4 regions of the Glutamicibacter sp. NPDC127525 genome follow, and region 1 is predicted to be linked to each of the others. Evidence: riboswitches for the same ligand, from Rfam matches in the RefSeq annotation. Region 1 holds a riboswitch; each other region holds the start of a gene.
What was found. Region 1 has a riboswitch for S-adenosylmethionine ahead of ACFVHU_RS11825 (ABC transporter substrate-binding protein). Riboswitches for the same ligand answer to the same signal wherever they lie in the genome.

Region 1 (3,835 bases):
TTTGATTAGCACCTGGGCGATCGGAGCGCTCAGGTGCACGGCGAGTACGAAGATAGGCACTGCCAGCGACATGAATGAGCCGTCCGGGAACAGTGACATCACTCCGAGCTGCACTGCCAGCAGCTGCAGGAGCACCAGGCCCAACCAGAAAACAGGAATGGACACCATTAGCGGTGGCAGATTCAGCAGCGTCTTGCGCAGTTTTTCGCCCTTGGACAGGCTCGCCGCTGAGGCGATGATCAGGGCGAATACCACCGACAAAACGAATGCGCTGCCAGCCAGAATCAGGGTGGATCCAGCTACTTCACCGATTCGATTCGCTACTTCCGAACCGCTGGACAAGGAATATCCGAGATCTCCGCGAAGCAATCCCAGCAGCTGCGTGAAGTACTGCACGAAGACCGGCTGGTCGTATCCGTAGTACGCCTTCATCTGTGCAATGGTGGCCGGATCCGCGGCTGAGTCAGTGCTCAGGAAGATCGTGACCGGGTCATTCGGCAAGGCCTGCACAGCGATGAAAACCGCCGTGTAGGCCAGCCAAATGACCAATATTGCCTGTCCCAATCGTTTTGCGATGTAAATGCCCATGAGCTCGGTTCCTAGCCGTCGTTCTTCCAAGCACCTTGGAAGATTGGTGCGGTACCGGAAGTGAATTCAACGTTGGCGGAGTTATTGGCCCCATAGACCTGAACTTCGTCCCAAAGAATCAAGGTCAAGGCTTGGTCAAGCACCAGGGTACGCTGTTCTTCTTCCACCAACTTCAGGTGCTCTTCTTCGGTGGTTGCTGACTGCTCTTCGGCGAAAAGCTTGTTCAGTTCAGGATCGGCGCGAAGTGTCTGATTGTTGTTCGCAGTTGCGTAGACCGGGCCCAGTCCGCCGTATGCGAACTGGCGGGTGCCGAAGAACTCCACTTTGTCGTCGACAAGCGCGTTGGTCAGGAAAGTATTGTCCGCCGCGCGGTTGACCAGCTGGACGCCAATCTCTCGCCATTGCTGTTCAATCAGTTCGAACGCTGGCTTGATGACCACGGAGTTATTGGAGGTGGAGACCGTTACTTCCAGTTTCTTTCCGTCCTTCTCGCGAATGCCATCCGCGCCCGGCTTCCAACCGGCTTCATCCAATAATTGCTTGGCCTTTTCTGGGTTGTACGCCAGTTCGGAAGATAGGTCTACGAAACCTGGAGCCTTATGGTTCAGGATCGATCCGGAGATGACGTAGCTATCCGAGAGAACGGTTTCCTTAATGGCCTGGCGGTCGATTGCAATCTGCAGCGCTTGGCGGACTTTGACGTCTTCAAGCTTTCCCGAGCCAACACGTACTGCTGCGTGGTTGGTGGTCAGGTCTACGCCTTCAGCAGCTAACACCTTGCCACCGTTGGTACCCAGCACTTGTTCATCCACCGGTTGCAAGCCTCGGACGAGATCTACCTGCGCGGACTGAACTGCCCCGGCACGGCTAGCTACCTCAGGAAGGTATTTGATAACCAAGGTATCCAGGTATGCATCGCCCTGGTTAGAGGCAGATTCTGGTGCCCAAGCGTAGTCATCGCGGCTGGTGAAAACCACTTCTTCATCAGGCTTTTCCGATTCAAAGACAAACGGTCCGGAACCAACAATCTTGGAGATCGAGGACTGCGCGGCGTTATCCAGTTCAAGGGTTTTCGGGGACACCAATCCAGCAGTTACTGAAGAAGTCGCCCGAAGGAAATTGGCATCCGGACGCTTGAGCGTGACCTTGACCTTGTTGTCCCCAACGACCTCTGCCGACTTGTAGGCGGCAAAGTCAACGTTCGGTGCAATCTGAGCTTCCTTGATGCCCTGACCCAGCGCGTCCAGGTTCAGTTTCACGGCTTTGGCATCCAGTTTGGATCCGTCTGAGAAGGTGACTCCGTCGCGAATGGTGAACGTGAACTCGGTCTTGGCATCGTTGGCTTCGAATCCGCTGGCGATCCAGCCAACCAGCTTGCCAGCTTCCACGTCGTAGTAGGTCAGGCGATCAAGGACGGAATTCAGTACGTTGGCCTTCTCATAGAAACGCGCTGCCTGAGTCTGCCAATTGTTGATGGGGGTAACTTCAGCAAAAGTGAAGGTACCGCCTTCTACTGGTTCCCCTGGATCGGCTGCTGCTTCAGCGGCGCCAGTAGTATTGGCGTTGTTTCCGCATGCAGTGAGTGACAAGCCCAGAACGGCAAGGATTGCAGTGGCCTTCAGGCCAAAATGTGCTGTACGCATGGTTACAGATGTCCTCTCGGTTGGTGCCCCGAGGATTACGCATAGATTCCCTGTACGTTCTGCCTTGATTCCGGGACTACCCACGGCGAGTTTCTTCCGGCAGACCGTTGAGAAATTTAGCAATCTCCATCGGTCCTGGCCTTAGCACCGCTCCCGTTTACGGGTGGTTGCTGCGACTTCAACGAGCCAGGTCTCTCGGTCGCTCTGGATGGGGTGTCCGGCTGTACCGGCCGAACAGTTCAAGTCTGCAACCCCTGAATTCAGCAGACAAGCGTTACGTAAGCAGGGGTCATGAAGTCGCAGAACGCGTCCTGAAACAGCCGATACACGTCATGCTGCGCGTCATAAAATGCAATGCGCCGGACATAAAACGCTTTGTGACGCCAACTGTGGACAGATCCATGCGAATCCTTGCTTAATCGGCATTCCCATTCGATGGTTCCGGGAATTACCTCACGTCCTCGCCGGTTGTAGCAGATGCAGACCAACGAGAGGACCCCATGAAGATCGCAATTACCGGTGCCACCGGACAGCTTGGAAATCTAGTCATCGACGCGCTGCTTGCGCGCGGGGCGAATGCCGCTGATCTGGTCGCCATTGGCCGCTCCGAGCAGAAGCTGGAACCACTGGCAGGCAAAGGCCTGGAAACCCGCGTTGCCGATTACAACGCCCAGCCAACTCTCGTGTCCGCACTCGAAGGCATAGACAAGCTGCTGCTGATTTCGGCCAGCGAGGTGGGCCAGCGCGTTGCCCAGCATGAGAACGTCATCAACGCGGCCAAGCACGTGGATGTCTCGCTGATCGCCTACACCTCAATTGCCAACGCCCTGTCCGGCGGCATGAAGCTCGCCGACGAGCACATCGCCACCGAACGGCTGCTGGCCGGATCCGGCATCGACTACGTGCTGTTGCGCAATGGATGGTACATCGAGAACTACACCGACCAGCTGATGGGCTACCTCAACAGCGGCACGGTGCTCGGTGCCGCCGGCGATGGCAAGATCAGCGCTGCCGCCCGTGCAGACTATGCGGATGCCGCTGCGGCCGTGCTGCTTTCCGAGGAGGACCAGAACGGCAGGATCTACGAGCTGGGCAGCGATAAGCCATTCACCCTCGCCCAGCTTGCTGGCGCGGTTGGCGCTGCCGCCGGCCAGGACATCGCCTACCAGGAAATGGATCCAGGGCAACTGGAAAAGATCTACGCTGATGCCGGCGTCCCCGGACCGTTCGCGCACATCCTCGTCGATACCGACATGCGCATTCGAGAAGGAGCGCTGGAAGTGGACTCCGGGGAGCTGGCTCAGCTGATCGGCCGCGCCCCGGCTTCCTTGGGCAAAGTCATCAAGGACAACCTGGACAAGTAGCCCAGGTGCACTAGGGTTCCAGCGGGCAGGCATTGGCGGCGATCGAGGCCGCGGTGCCTGCCCGCCGCTTTAACGCGTCACAACCCGGAATATTCGCGCGGCAATGCCGAAATTGCCGCGCAAACCCATGGTGCTGCGTGTCACAACCGCGCGGCGAGTTCCCGCTCCCGTAAATTTGCGCATACTTCATCCCCACCTGCAGAGGAGATCAAAGCATGCCACGAGTACGTTTAAGATCAG
Region 2 (3,835 bases), on a different contig from region 1:
TGTTAAAGCGTTGTTCAGGTTCTCTGCGCGGCGCTCTCCACGTGCCAAATTGGCGAAGTTCGTGGTGGTTCGCGAATTTGCTGAGGGGGTGTAATTCTCATCGAATTTAGTGGTGCTAATGCTGAAGGTCAACGCGTCTGCCATGATGGCCAATCTGTTTCTTTGGGGGCCGTGGTGGGCCGAGGGGAAGTCGATGCGTCAATCATGCAGGGAGATTCTTGATATCGGGTAACTCGATATAACTATGGATTCATATAGACTCTGGCTATGGTTCAGGGAACGAATGGTCTGACACTGCAGCAGCTTCGCTATTTTGTGGCGGTCGCCTCGGAGGGGTCAATCTCGGCCGCCGCCGACCTCATCTACGTCGCACAGCCCAGCATGTCCTCAGCGATGAAGGAGCTTGAATCACGGGTGGGGCGCACCTTGCTGATGCGTTCGGCCAGGGGAGTGACGCTCACCGCCGAAGGCGCAGAATTCCTCGGCTACGCCCGGCAGGTGCTCGAGCAAGTGGAGCTTCTTGAGCATCGCTATCTCGGCCGCCCCTCGGCCCGGCGGCTGCTGGGCGTCTCCACCCAGCACTACTCCTTCTCGGTAGACGCTTTCGTGAGGATGGTGCAGGCCAGCGGGGCCGAGGAGTACCAGTTTTCGCTGCGCGAGACCCGCACCGAAGAAATCATCGAGGACGTGCGCACGCTGCGCAGCGACATCGGGATCCTGTACCGCAACGACTTCAACCGGAAGGTCATCGACAAGCTGCTGCGCGAATCCCGGCTGGTCTTCCACCCGCTGTTCCTGGCCGATCCGCACATTTTCATCTCGCGCAGCAACCCGCTGTCCACGCGGACCCAGGTCACGCTCGAAGACCTGGAAGACCTTCCGCGGCTGACTTTCGACCAGGGCGCGAATAATTCCTTCTACTTCGCCGAGGAGGTGCTCTCCACGCGCTCCAGCCAACGTGAAATCCAGGTCTCGGACCGCGCCACCATCTTCAACCTGATGATCGGCTTGGGCGGGTACACGATCTCCACCGGCATCATCAGCGACGAGCTCGATCCCTCCATCGTGGCCATCCCGCTGGCCATCGAGGAGCGCATCGAGATTGGCTGGATTGACCACGCCGCCATCCCGCTCACCGACCAGGCCCAGCGCTACCTGCAAGAAGTCCGCACGGTGGTCGCCAGCTTCGGGGTAGAAGTGCTCGGCTGAGCCACCAGCAGCGTAACGCCCGGTCATCGAGTACCGGCACATCGTCACAAACTCCAGGAAAAACCGCGAAACCATGCGGTTTTTCTCAATTCTGCGCGTCATAAAAAGGTTCAGGCCCCCGCGTCATCATGACAAGGCGACGACATATGAAGCGTGGCGGCCTTGTATGAAGCCGGGCGCCGGATACCGCTTGCACCGTTTGCGGCGGATAGCCAACCATGGAAGAACAACAAACCATCAAGAGCGGCTGAGAGATCTGGCTCGAAGACGTCGCAGCAACCATCGGGAAACCGAAAGGTGCTACCGCCAGGAACGATGGAGCAGTTCCGAACGCGTTTTTGCGTACTGTGCTTCGTGCCGCCGCACGATGCCAATCGGTGCACTCCCTCGCAGAGAATCGAGGAGGAGCCATGAGCCAGGAAACCGACGCGGTCCACGCAGGGTACCGCCCGAGCGGAGACTTCCGCCCGATGCTGCCACCACTGCACAATTCCGCGGCCTACCAATTCCAATCGCATGCCGAAGCGATCGAGAAGTTCGCCCTGCGCCAGGCCGGCTTCACCTATTCGCGCACCGGCAACCCGACCGTTTCGATTCTCGAGCAGCGCGTAGCCGCCTTGGAAGGCGGGGCCCACGCGGTGGCCACCGCCACCGGGCAAGCCGCCGTGGCCCTGTCCCTGCTGGCCCTGACCCAGGGACCCAAGCACATTGTGGCCTCTTCCTCGCTCTACGGCGGCACCGTGGACCTGTTCACCGACACCTTCGCGGACTTCGGCATCCGCATCAGCTTTGTCGACCAGGCCGATCCGTCCGCCTGGGCCGCTGCCATTGAGTCGGACACCCGGGCGTTCTTCCTGGAGTCCGTCTCCAACCCGCTGTGCACCGTGGCCGACCTGCCCGCCATCGCGGCCATCGCCCACGAGCACAACATCCCGGTGGTGGTCGACAATACCCTGGCCACCCCGCTGAATATTCGGCCTCTGGATTTGGGTGCCGACATCGTGGTGCACTCGGCCACCAAGGGCCTGGCCGGGCACGGCTCGGTGCTCGGCGGGGTCGTCGTGGACTCGGGGAAATTCGACTTCTCCGATGCCGCCCGCTGGCCGCAGATCGCCGCCCCGCGGGTGCGGCTGAACAACACCTCGCTGCTTGAGCGCCACGGACCGGCCGCCTACGCGATGCTGGTGCGTTCCAAATTCCTGCACGATCTGGGCCCGACCCTGGCCCCGGCCAGCGCCCAGGGAATCCTGGCCGGAATCGAGACCCTGCCGGTGCGTGCCGCCCACGTGCAGCGCAGCGTCACCACCCTGATCGAAAAGCTCTTAGAGCACCCGGGCATCGCGGCCATCCACCACCCGTCCCTGCCCGGCCACCCGAGCCACGAGCTGGCCCGGACGCTCACGCCCAAGGGCACCGGCTGCGTGCTGGCCATCGAGCTGGCCCACCCATCGCTGGTTTCCCCGGTGATCGACGGGCTCAAGCTGATTTCCCTGGCCGCGAATGTGGGGGACACCCGCACCATGGTCTCCCACCCGGCCACCATGACGCACTGCCGGCTCTCCGAGCAGCAGCTGGTGGCCGCGGGCCTGAACACCTCCACCCTGCGTCTGTCGGTCGGTCTGGAAGACCCCGCCGATCTGCTCGCAGATATCACCCAATCGCTGGACCTTGCATTGGCCGCAGCCCAGGCCACCGCCGACACCAAGGAAGTGAGTTTCGCATGAGCGGCTTCAACACCCTCGCCGTGCACGCCGGCCAGCACAAGGACCCGCACACCGGTGCGGTGATCCCGCCGATCTACCAGACCAGCACCTTCATCCAGGACGGCATCAACGTGCTGCGCGCCGGGCACGAATACTCGCGCGGCTCCAACCCGACCCGCAACGGGTTCGAATCCCAGCTCACCGCGCTGGAAGGCGGCACCGCCGGCTTCTCCTTCGCCTCGGGGATCGCGGCCGAAGACGCGCTGCTGCGCGCAGTACTGGCGCCAGGCGATCACATCGTGCTGGGTGCCGACGGCTACGGCGGCACCAACCGGCTGATCTCCAAGCTGCACAGCAAATGGGGGATCACCTCTTCCGCGGTGGACATCACCAACCTGGATGCGGTGCGCGCCGCGGTGTGCCCGAACACCGCGCTGCTCTGGGTGGAGACCCCCTCCAACCCGCTGCTGGGCATCGCCGATCTGGCCGGCTGGGCTGCCATCGCCCGCGAGCACGGCGCCCTGCTGGTGGTGGACAATACCTTCGCTACCCCGTATCTGCAGCGCCCGCTGGATTTCGGCGCCCACGCGGTGGTCCATTCCACCACCAAGTACATCGGCGGGCACTCCGATGTGCTCGGCGGGGCCGTCATCGTGGCCGATCACCTGCACCGCGGGCAGAGCCTGGCCGAAGCCGTGGGCTACCAGCAGTTTGCCGGGGGCGCGGTCTCCGGACCGCAGGATTCCTACCTGGCCGCCCGCGGCTTGAAGACCTTGGGCCTGCGCATGGAACGCCACGGGGCTACCGCCTCCACCCTGGCCCGCTGGCTCGATGACCAGCCCGAGGTCACTCGCGTCTACTACCCGGGGCTGGAACGCCATCCGGGCCACGAGCTGGCCAAGTCCCAGTCCGCGGCCGGCCGC
Region 3 (3,835 bases), on a different contig from region 1:
CACCCAGATCGCCGGTGTGGAACCAGCCGCCATGGAAAGCTTGGGTAGTGGCCGCTTCATCGCGGTAGTAGCCGATCATGACGTTATTGCCGCGCAGCACGATTTCGCCCATGGTCTGTCCATCCGCCGGGACATCGTTCATGTTCTCGTCAACAATGCGTGCGGACTCGGCGGTAATCATGCCAACGCCTTGGCGGGCGAGCTTCGCGGCCCGGTCCGGGCCATCGAGGGCATCCCACTCATCCTGGTACTCGCACACCGTGTACGGTCCGTATACCTCGGTGAGGCCATATACATGGACTACCTCGATGCCCAGCTTCTGCAGCTTGGAGATGATTGCCGGGGACGGGGGAGCTCCTGCGGTGGTGATGCGCAGTGGCGCATCGAGCTGGTGGGCGCGGGTGGAGTCGGCGATGATGGAGCAGACGGTCGGAGCGCCGCACAAGTGGGTGGTTCCAAGATCCTCGATGGCATCCCAAACGGAATCTTCGCGCACGCCGCGCAGGCACAGGTGCGTTCCTCCCGCTGCGGTGACGGCCCATGGAGTGCACCAGCCGTTGCAGTGGAACATCGGCAGGGTCCACAAGTAGCGGGTCTTGGCGGTGAAGCCCTGGTGGTGCGCTTCGCCCAACGAGTTCAGGTAGCTGCCGCGGTGCGAGTAGAGCACGCCCTTCGGCTTGCCGGTGGTGCCCGACGTGTAATTGAGAGTGATCGGAGCCCGCTCATCGGCGATGGCGTAGGGAAGTCTTTCATCCGAGGCTTGTGCGATTAGCTCGTCCAAGGTGGCGTCCACGGGCACGTCCGGACGTTCTCCGGCGTACTGGTCATCGGCGATCTCGATGAGCGCCTCCAGCGTTGGGTTCTCGCGGCGCAGGGTCTTCGTGTTCTCCAACAGCTCTGTGTCGGCAAGCATCAGCTTGGCAGCAGAATGATCAATGATGTATTGCAGCTCGTGGGCCGAGAGTCGGGTGTTCAGGGCAACGAGGACTGCGCCTGCCAGCGGTACGGCGTAATGCGCCATGAGCATTTCGGGAGTATTCGGTGCCAGCACGGCCACGCGGTCGCCCGGCTCAATGCGAGCCTTCAGCGCCTGGGCAAAGCGGTGCACCCGTGCTTCGAATTCTTCATAGGAGAAGCTGCGAGTTCCATGGATGACGGCGGTCTTCTTCGGATAGGCCTCGGCTGTGCGTTCCAAGAAACGCAGTGGGGTCAATTCTGAATGGTTTGCCTGAATCTCTACCATGGTGTGGCTATTCCTCAATCGTCATCGATGGTTACGGAGAACAATAAGCAGGAGTGTGACTCAATGCACTCCATGACCAATAGTGGCATGAACCTCAGCGTCATGCCGGGAAACCAAGTTTCATTACGGTGGGCGGTAGGGAATTCGCGCCAGGGCCCCGAGCCCAGGGGAGGAGTTAGTGTTCTGCCGAATCAAGAGCGGCGGAAGCCTGCTGCGATCATGGGGCCGAAGCGTTCAAGAAGCGCGGCGTATGGCGAATAAAAGACTGCCCAAGGACTTCTGGCGGGGCCTTGGATCGAATATTGCGTCGAATATTGCGATTTGCGAAGTGAAATGTTTGACGGCTGTTCGTCATGAGCCATATCGTTTTAAACAGAATCAAGAGCATCAGCTATAAGCCCTGGCTTGCTGATCGGCAACCCTCTCAACGGTAGTGGGGTGCTCCAGGTGAGGATTCGGTTCCACACAAAATGTGCTGGAACAAGTACCGCACACGGCGCGGAACTTCAGCCCAAGCGGCTTCGAGTAACGAGAAGCCAATGCTTGCAGGCTACTGCGCGGTGGGCAAGACCCAAAGGAATCGAGCCATGTCATTGAATCTTGAACTTGACCCGTTGACCCTGCGCAAGGTTTTCGCTCAGCATCCATCAGGGGTAGCCGCCCTCTGTGCAGAACTGGATGGCGTGAAGACCGGAATTGTCGCTTCATCGTTTACCGTGGGAGTTTCCCTTGAACCTGCACTGGTGATGTTCGCCGTGCAGAAGTCCTCGAACACTTGGCCAAAGCTGCGCGAAGCTGGCCGCATTGGCGTCTCAGTGCTGAGCGAACGCAATGATGGTGTCTGCGCTCAGATTGCGTCGAAAAATGGCGACCGGTTCCGCGGAATCGATACCTATTCCTCGGATCAGGGCGCGCTCTTCGTCAACGACTCCACGTTGTGGCTGGAGACTTCGATCTACAACGAGGTCGAAGCGGGGGATCACTGGGTAGTCCTGATGGAAGTCCACGGGCACCGCACCTCCGAGCACTCGCCACAGATCTTCCATGATTCGCGGTTCCATTCGCTGCCGATTCCTGAGCTCGTATAAGCGCTTCGCATCTTCCAAAGCTCCGGCCAGATCAAATCATCGATCTGGCCGGAGCTTTTTGAATTCCGGTTAGGCGGGTTGAGCCGTTCCCCGCAGCCCTCGACACCGGCAATGCCCGTTCTCTCTCGCCACCCTGAAGACGTGGCAAGATGGCTGGCAATCTCATGGCCTGCCATCTTGGGCCAGCTGCCCCAGGCATTTGGCGATAACCTCGTCATCAAAGTATCTGTCGCGAGAAACCTTGAACTCGCCATATCCGCCACCCGCCTGGGCTGTCGAACAGAACCGCGCAGGTAGCTCATGGATCCTCGCTGCACGCTGGACCGGCCTCGGTTCGTAAGCAAATCAATAACGTGGCCACGGCCGCGGTTGATGAAGCCCTAACTGAGGAGCTCTTGGAATCCCTCAGGCAGCGAGCTGTCCAGGCGGCCGTGGCCGCCGTGACCGAACAGGTGGAGGCCAACGAGGCAGCCGAAGAAGCCCAAGACGACGAGGGCGAGGCTGAACCGGAGGAAACCCTTTACTACGGTTCCGTTGATGAGTTTGTCCGTGAGTACCTGCGCAATGTCTATCGCCGGGCGATCAACGGCCGGTCGCGGGTCTGGGCTGCCCGGTGGTGGGAATATGACGAGGCAGTGATCCGTCTGGAAGCGCTGTGGCGTTCCTGGGAACATCTGCGCATGGACCCCAGCACCGGCATGAGCGTGTGGTGGCGTGACCACGCGGACCACCATATGGCGGTCTTGCTGGACCCGGATGGGCCGTTTTCCTCGGCAGCGGACACCGACGAAAACAAGTCCAAAAAAGGGCAGCCGTTGCCTTATGCAGCGCCGCCGGAGGGCTTGTTCCCTGACCAACGTCAAATCCACCTTCCAGTTGTTGAACCTCCAAAAAAATATTTATTCTAGTGGGTAAGTTTCTTTGATATAGTAACTACGACTGATCAGAGACGGATCTTGTAGTCGATCTTGACTTCGGTCGTGCAAAGCTCCTGCGCATCAATTTTCAGCGCCAAATCTCATTTGGCGAATGGAACTTGGAAGTTAGGAGCAATAACTCAGGGCATGTGAAAATGCGATTCTTCGTGTTTCCACAGGGCCTCAATCAAAAGGAAAAATATGTCAAGCGTTACCTCAGAAAAGAGCACGGTCCAAGCGATCTCGGCAGGAAAAGGGATCATCGTACTTGCGGCAGTCACGGCGTCACTCACCATCCTTCTGGTAGCATCCGCTGTAATGCCAGAGGCACTAGTTGCCTTCTTTGGCTTTACCACGGCCAATGCAACGGCAGCGGCAACAGCAATTCTCGCTGGCATGGATGTTGCGACCGCGGTCTCGCTCTTCGGTGGTGCCACTGTTATCGGTGGTGCTGCCTTGGCTATGCTCCGCCGCGCTATTGGCAAGAAGGCTCTGGTTAAGTAGAAACGATGGGCGGACCGACAAGCTGTCGGTCCGCCTTCGAACCTATGACACATTATTTAAAGGGTCTTTTTGCAAGGCAGCGC
Region 4 (3,835 bases), on a different contig from region 1:
CTGCTATCCGATGCTGACGTCGAAGATCAGGCCCAAGCAGTAGGTGATGGCCGCTGCGCCCCAGCCGATGGCTAGCTGGCGCAGGCCGCGCTTGAGCGGGGAGGCCCCGGAAAGCAGTCCCACGATCCCTCCGGTGATCATCAGGGCCACGCCCACCAGGACTACCGAGACGATGATCGCGGTCATGCCGGACAGGCCAAGGATATACGGCAGGATCGGCACCACAGCACCGGAAGCAAAGAGGAAGAACGAGGTGGCCGCCGCACCGGTGGCCGAACCCAGCTCCTGGTGCTCCTTCTCAAGTTCTTCGCCGCGACCCTCTGGGTTCAGCGAGAAGTCGGGGTTGCAATCGCAGGTGAACAGGCCCATGCGTTCGGCGGCCCGGTGCTCGGCATCTTCATCGCTCATGCCGCGGGCCTTATAGATTAGCAGCAGCTCGTTGGCGTCCAGATCAAGGTTCGGGGCCGCTGTCAGCGTGACCTGGGTTGGGCGTGAAGCTGTCAGCAGCTCGCGCTGGGAACGCACCGAAACGTATTCGCCAGCTGCCATGGACAGTGCACCGGCCAGCAAGCCGGCAATGCCGGAGAACAGCACGAAGGTCGCTGAAACACCGGTCGCACCGATGCCCATGATCAAAGCGAGATTGGAAACCAGCCCGTCGTTGGCGCCGAAGACCGCAGCACGGAAGTTGCCCGAAAGGCGCGCACGGCCTGCTGTAGCAAGCGCGCGAACGACTTCTTCGTGGACCTGTTCGTCGGCCGCCATCTGCGCGGTGGCGTCCTTGTCATCGCGGTAGGGCGAACTGCTCTCGGAGCGCTGGGCCATGGCCAGGACGAAGACCGAACCGAAATGCAATGCCAGGAAACGCAGCATGGTGCGGCGCAGCGACGGGCGGACTTCCTTGACATGTTCGCCGAGCAGGACGCGCCAGTGGGATTCGTGGCGTGCTTCCGCCTCTGCCAGGCCCAGCAGGATTTGCCGTTCCTGCCCGGTTTTCTTTTCCGCGAGGGCCCGGTAGATGGAGCCTTCTGCGACTTCATCAGCGAGATACTTGCGCCATCGCTGGATCTGCGCTTTGGTAGGTTCGGTTGCTGAGTGCTGTGGCATCGCGAAGATGACTCTCCTGGAACATGGAGTTTCCCAATGAAACCCGTGGATCGGATCAACTACCCAGTTTAGTCAGGGCTCCTGCACTTGGGAATTTGGCAAGACTAAAAGCAAATCGCTTGCCCGCAGGATCTCCGGCGACTGGCACCACCAGCAGCAATTCAGATGTGGCCGGATCGAAGGTCGGCCTGCGGGCGCAACGGGCAATGAGCTGTTCGAGCCTGAGCGGATCTGCAACGTAGCGGGTGCGCCAGCGGCCTTCGGCCTTGAACTGCACTTGGCCGGTCTGGCGGTCGATGACGGGCAGAATCGGATATGCCATGGGACGTCAACTCTCTTGCGAGCTCTTGCCCGTGCACCTGTTGATGCGCGGACCGCTTCCTCATCCGAACCACCCATGAACTTGGGGTTGGTGCGCGGCCAGTCGGAGCTTGGCGCCGCGTCTCGTGAAGCAACATTTCCGATGGTACCGCCGGCGGCAGGGCCCGGTGAAGTCAGAATGCGTAATATGACTGCGGGTCAGCTGCCCGGGGCAAAGGCATCGGCCAGTTGCTGCAGCTTCTCGCGTTGTTCCGCCCATTGCCCAGCGGTGTAATCGGGCAGCAAATCCAGTTGCGCGGTCCAGCCAGCACGGCCATCGAGCTGCTCGCGAATAATGTCCAAATGCCCTGCATGGCGGGAGGTCTCGGCGAGCGCATGGATGAGCAGGTGATCCAAGGTGGTATTCCCGGCTGGCCCCCACCACGGTACCTCTACGGGGCTGTCCAGGGGCAGGGTGCTGATGGCCTCATCGGCGAAGGCGATGGCTTTCCGATAGAGGCCGATCAGCTGTTGCGCGCGCATGTCTGCTGGCGGAAGGAAATCCGCGTCGGGATCATGCGGAGCTATGAACTCGCGAACGTAGCGGTCATTGGCCTTGCGCTTGAGGCAGGTGCCGAAATATTCGTATTCATTGATCGCCAAATGGTGCAGTACACCCAGAATATGGGTGCCCGTAGGGGTGAGCGGGGTGCGGGCCAGGTGCTCGGCGAGGCCTTCTGCCTTGAAGATCGCATTCTCGCGTGCGTCGTTCAGGTACCCGCAGAGCTTGTCCTTGGTGCTGTCCATGGACAGAGTCTAGTGACCGTGGTGGGTCCGCGGTAGGGGCGCCGTGTGTTTACCATTGGTAAACTTGCCCCGCAGGCCTTGAAGCCAAAGTGGTTGCGGTTGTAGTTGCTGCAAAAAACGTCGATGGAGCCAAACGATGAAAACCTTGCCAGTTGAACCAACCGGTGCTGCGATCAACATCGGTGCGAGGCTGCGCGGGGTGCGCCAGACCCAGCGCATGACCATTGACCAGGTCGCCGAGCTATCCGGACTGACCAAAGGTTTCCTCTCACGTGTCGAGCGCGACCTGACCAGCCCTTCGGTTTCGACCCTTTTGCGGTTGTGCGAAGTGCTGGGCATGGAAGTAGGTACCCTCTTCGAGGTTCCAGAAACGAAACTGGTCCGCCTGGAGCAGGCTCCCCGTGTTTCCCTGGGCGGCGACGGCATCACGGAGCAGCTGGTTACGCCACGCAGCGAGAAGCGGGTGCAGATGATTCGCGCTGAGATTGCGCCCAAGGGCACCGGTGAAGCAGAACTGTATTCGGTGGATTGCGAGCTGGAAGTGCTGCACGTGATCGCGGGAAAATTCATCCTGGTATTGCCAGATCAGCGCGTAGAACTCGAAGCAGGCGATACGATAACCTTCCCCGGGCGTGAACCGCATAGCTGGGAAAACGATTCTGATGAGGTAGCTGTGGTTACCTGGACGCTGATCCTCTCATGACGCCAAGCCCATGCGCCTGCTGCCAGGGCACGGCATGAGCGGTGCGGCTGCGCGTTCGTCTGCGGGGAGATGAACCGCGTATTCTAGGAACGATGCGTTGTTTCGGGGCGCTCGGAACGATGAGTGATGGGAGAGGCGTGAGGACAGGCGAACCAACCGCTGCGCAAGATCAACTGCGCAGTATCAGCTGGTGGGCTTCGATACTTTTCGGCGTTCTTATTGGCACCACCTTGACCTGGATCCGCACCCAACGCAATTTCTTCTTCATTGGCGCAGCGATTCTGGCCGTCGTCATTGTCACCATTGGCGTGCGAACGATTCGCCGACGTGCACGCTTCCCGCTGATGGCGCAGGCGCGCACCTCGTGGGCGTATGTGCTGTGGACAGGTGTCCTGCTGGTCCTGGCCGGACCGATCCAGCTGGTGTACGTAGCTGATGACCTTTCCGAACTGACTATCAAATCGCTGGTCATGTCCGCAGGCTTCTGCCTGGGCATTCACGAGGTCGACCGCGCGCTGGTGAAAGCCAGCAAGAAGCGCTCCGGCGAGGCCTAGCCTCCTGATTTGGGCAAAATAGCCTGAAATGTAGTCAAAACATCCAGCGCCAAGCACTTCCTGTGCCACGGTGATACAGTGGCGCAAGGAATTTCGGTGGATGCCCAATTCCCCAGAGGCATCTTCCCAATGGCCGCAATGGCGAAGGTAGGAAGTGACCGCCGAGAGCAGATCGGCGCGCGTACGCTGCGAGAGCCTTGACCCAAGTTTCTGCGCTGTCATCGAAGCCCGGGGTGCCGCAGTCATGGTCCCGAACGGGACAGTGTCCAGCGCTTGGCGCAGAGCAGGCGGGGGAATCGAATCGCTCGCACCCCATCGGGCTCGTTGCGGTTGCAGCCTGCGGTGCCGATGCCTCGTCATTGCC

Region 2: linked by a shared signal. The riboswitch ahead of ACFVHU_RS14950 (O-acetylhomoserine aminocarboxypropyltransferase/cysteine synthase family protein) and the one ahead of ACFVHU_RS11825 (ABC transporter substrate-binding protein) in region 1 are both predicted to bind S-adenosylmethionine.
Region 3: linked by a shared signal. The riboswitch ahead of ACFVHU_RS13035 (flavin reductase family protein) and the one ahead of ACFVHU_RS11825 (ABC transporter substrate-binding protein) in region 1 are both predicted to bind S-adenosylmethionine.
Region 4: linked by a shared signal. The riboswitch ahead of ACFVHU_RS14435 (hypothetical protein) and the one ahead of ACFVHU_RS11825 (ABC transporter substrate-binding protein) in region 1 are both predicted to bind S-adenosylmethionine.

What each region holds. Positions count from the first base shown of each region.
Region 1 is NZ_JBHXVN010000004.1:314,489-318,323, forward strand. Features, by position in the region: gene ACFVHU_RS11820 (ABC transporter permease) at 1-588, opposite strand, end outside; gene ACFVHU_RS11825 (ABC transporter substrate-binding protein) at 600-2,231, opposite strand; SAM riboswitch class I at 2,355-2,446, opposite strand; gene ACFVHU_RS11830 (NAD(P)H-binding protein) at 2,732-3,595, shown strand; gene ggt (gamma-glutamyltransferase) at 3,811-3,835, shown strand, end outside.
Region 2 is NZ_JBHXVN010000006.1:170,147-173,981, forward strand. Features, by position in the region: gene ACFVHU_RS14940 (DUF1852 domain-containing protein) at 1-144, opposite strand, end outside; gene ACFVHU_RS14945 (LysR family transcriptional regulator) at 268-1,209, shown strand; SAM riboswitch class I at 1,441-1,531, shown strand; gene ACFVHU_RS14950 (O-acetylhomoserine aminocarboxypropyltransferase/cysteine synthase family protein) at 1,620-2,933, shown strand; gene ACFVHU_RS14955 (cystathionine gamma-synthase) at 2,930-3,835, shown strand, end outside.
Region 3 is NZ_JBHXVN010000005.1:134,946-138,780, forward strand. Features, by position in the region: gene ACFVHU_RS13030 (long-chain-fatty-acid--CoA ligase) at 1-1,243, opposite strand, end outside; SAM riboswitch class IV at 1,620-1,736, shown strand; gene ACFVHU_RS13035 (flavin reductase family protein) at 1,831-2,331, shown strand; gene ACFVHU_RS13040 (DUF4913 domain-containing protein) at 2,763-3,239, shown strand; gene ACFVHU_RS13045 (hypothetical protein) at 3,450-3,752, shown strand; gene ACFVHU_RS13050 (stage II sporulation protein M) at 3,797-3,835, shown strand, end outside.
Region 4 is NZ_JBHXVN010000006.1:52,307-56,141, forward strand. Features, by position in the region: gene ACFVHU_RS14430 (VIT1/CCC1 transporter family protein) at 4-1,107, opposite strand; gene ACFVHU_RS14435 (hypothetical protein) at 1,163-1,429, opposite strand; SAM riboswitch class IV at 1,446-1,559, opposite strand; gene ACFVHU_RS14440 (DinB family protein) at 1,627-2,214, opposite strand; gene ACFVHU_RS14445 (helix-turn-helix domain-containing protein) at 2,351-2,917, shown strand; gene ACFVHU_RS14450 (hypothetical protein) at 3,055-3,471, shown strand.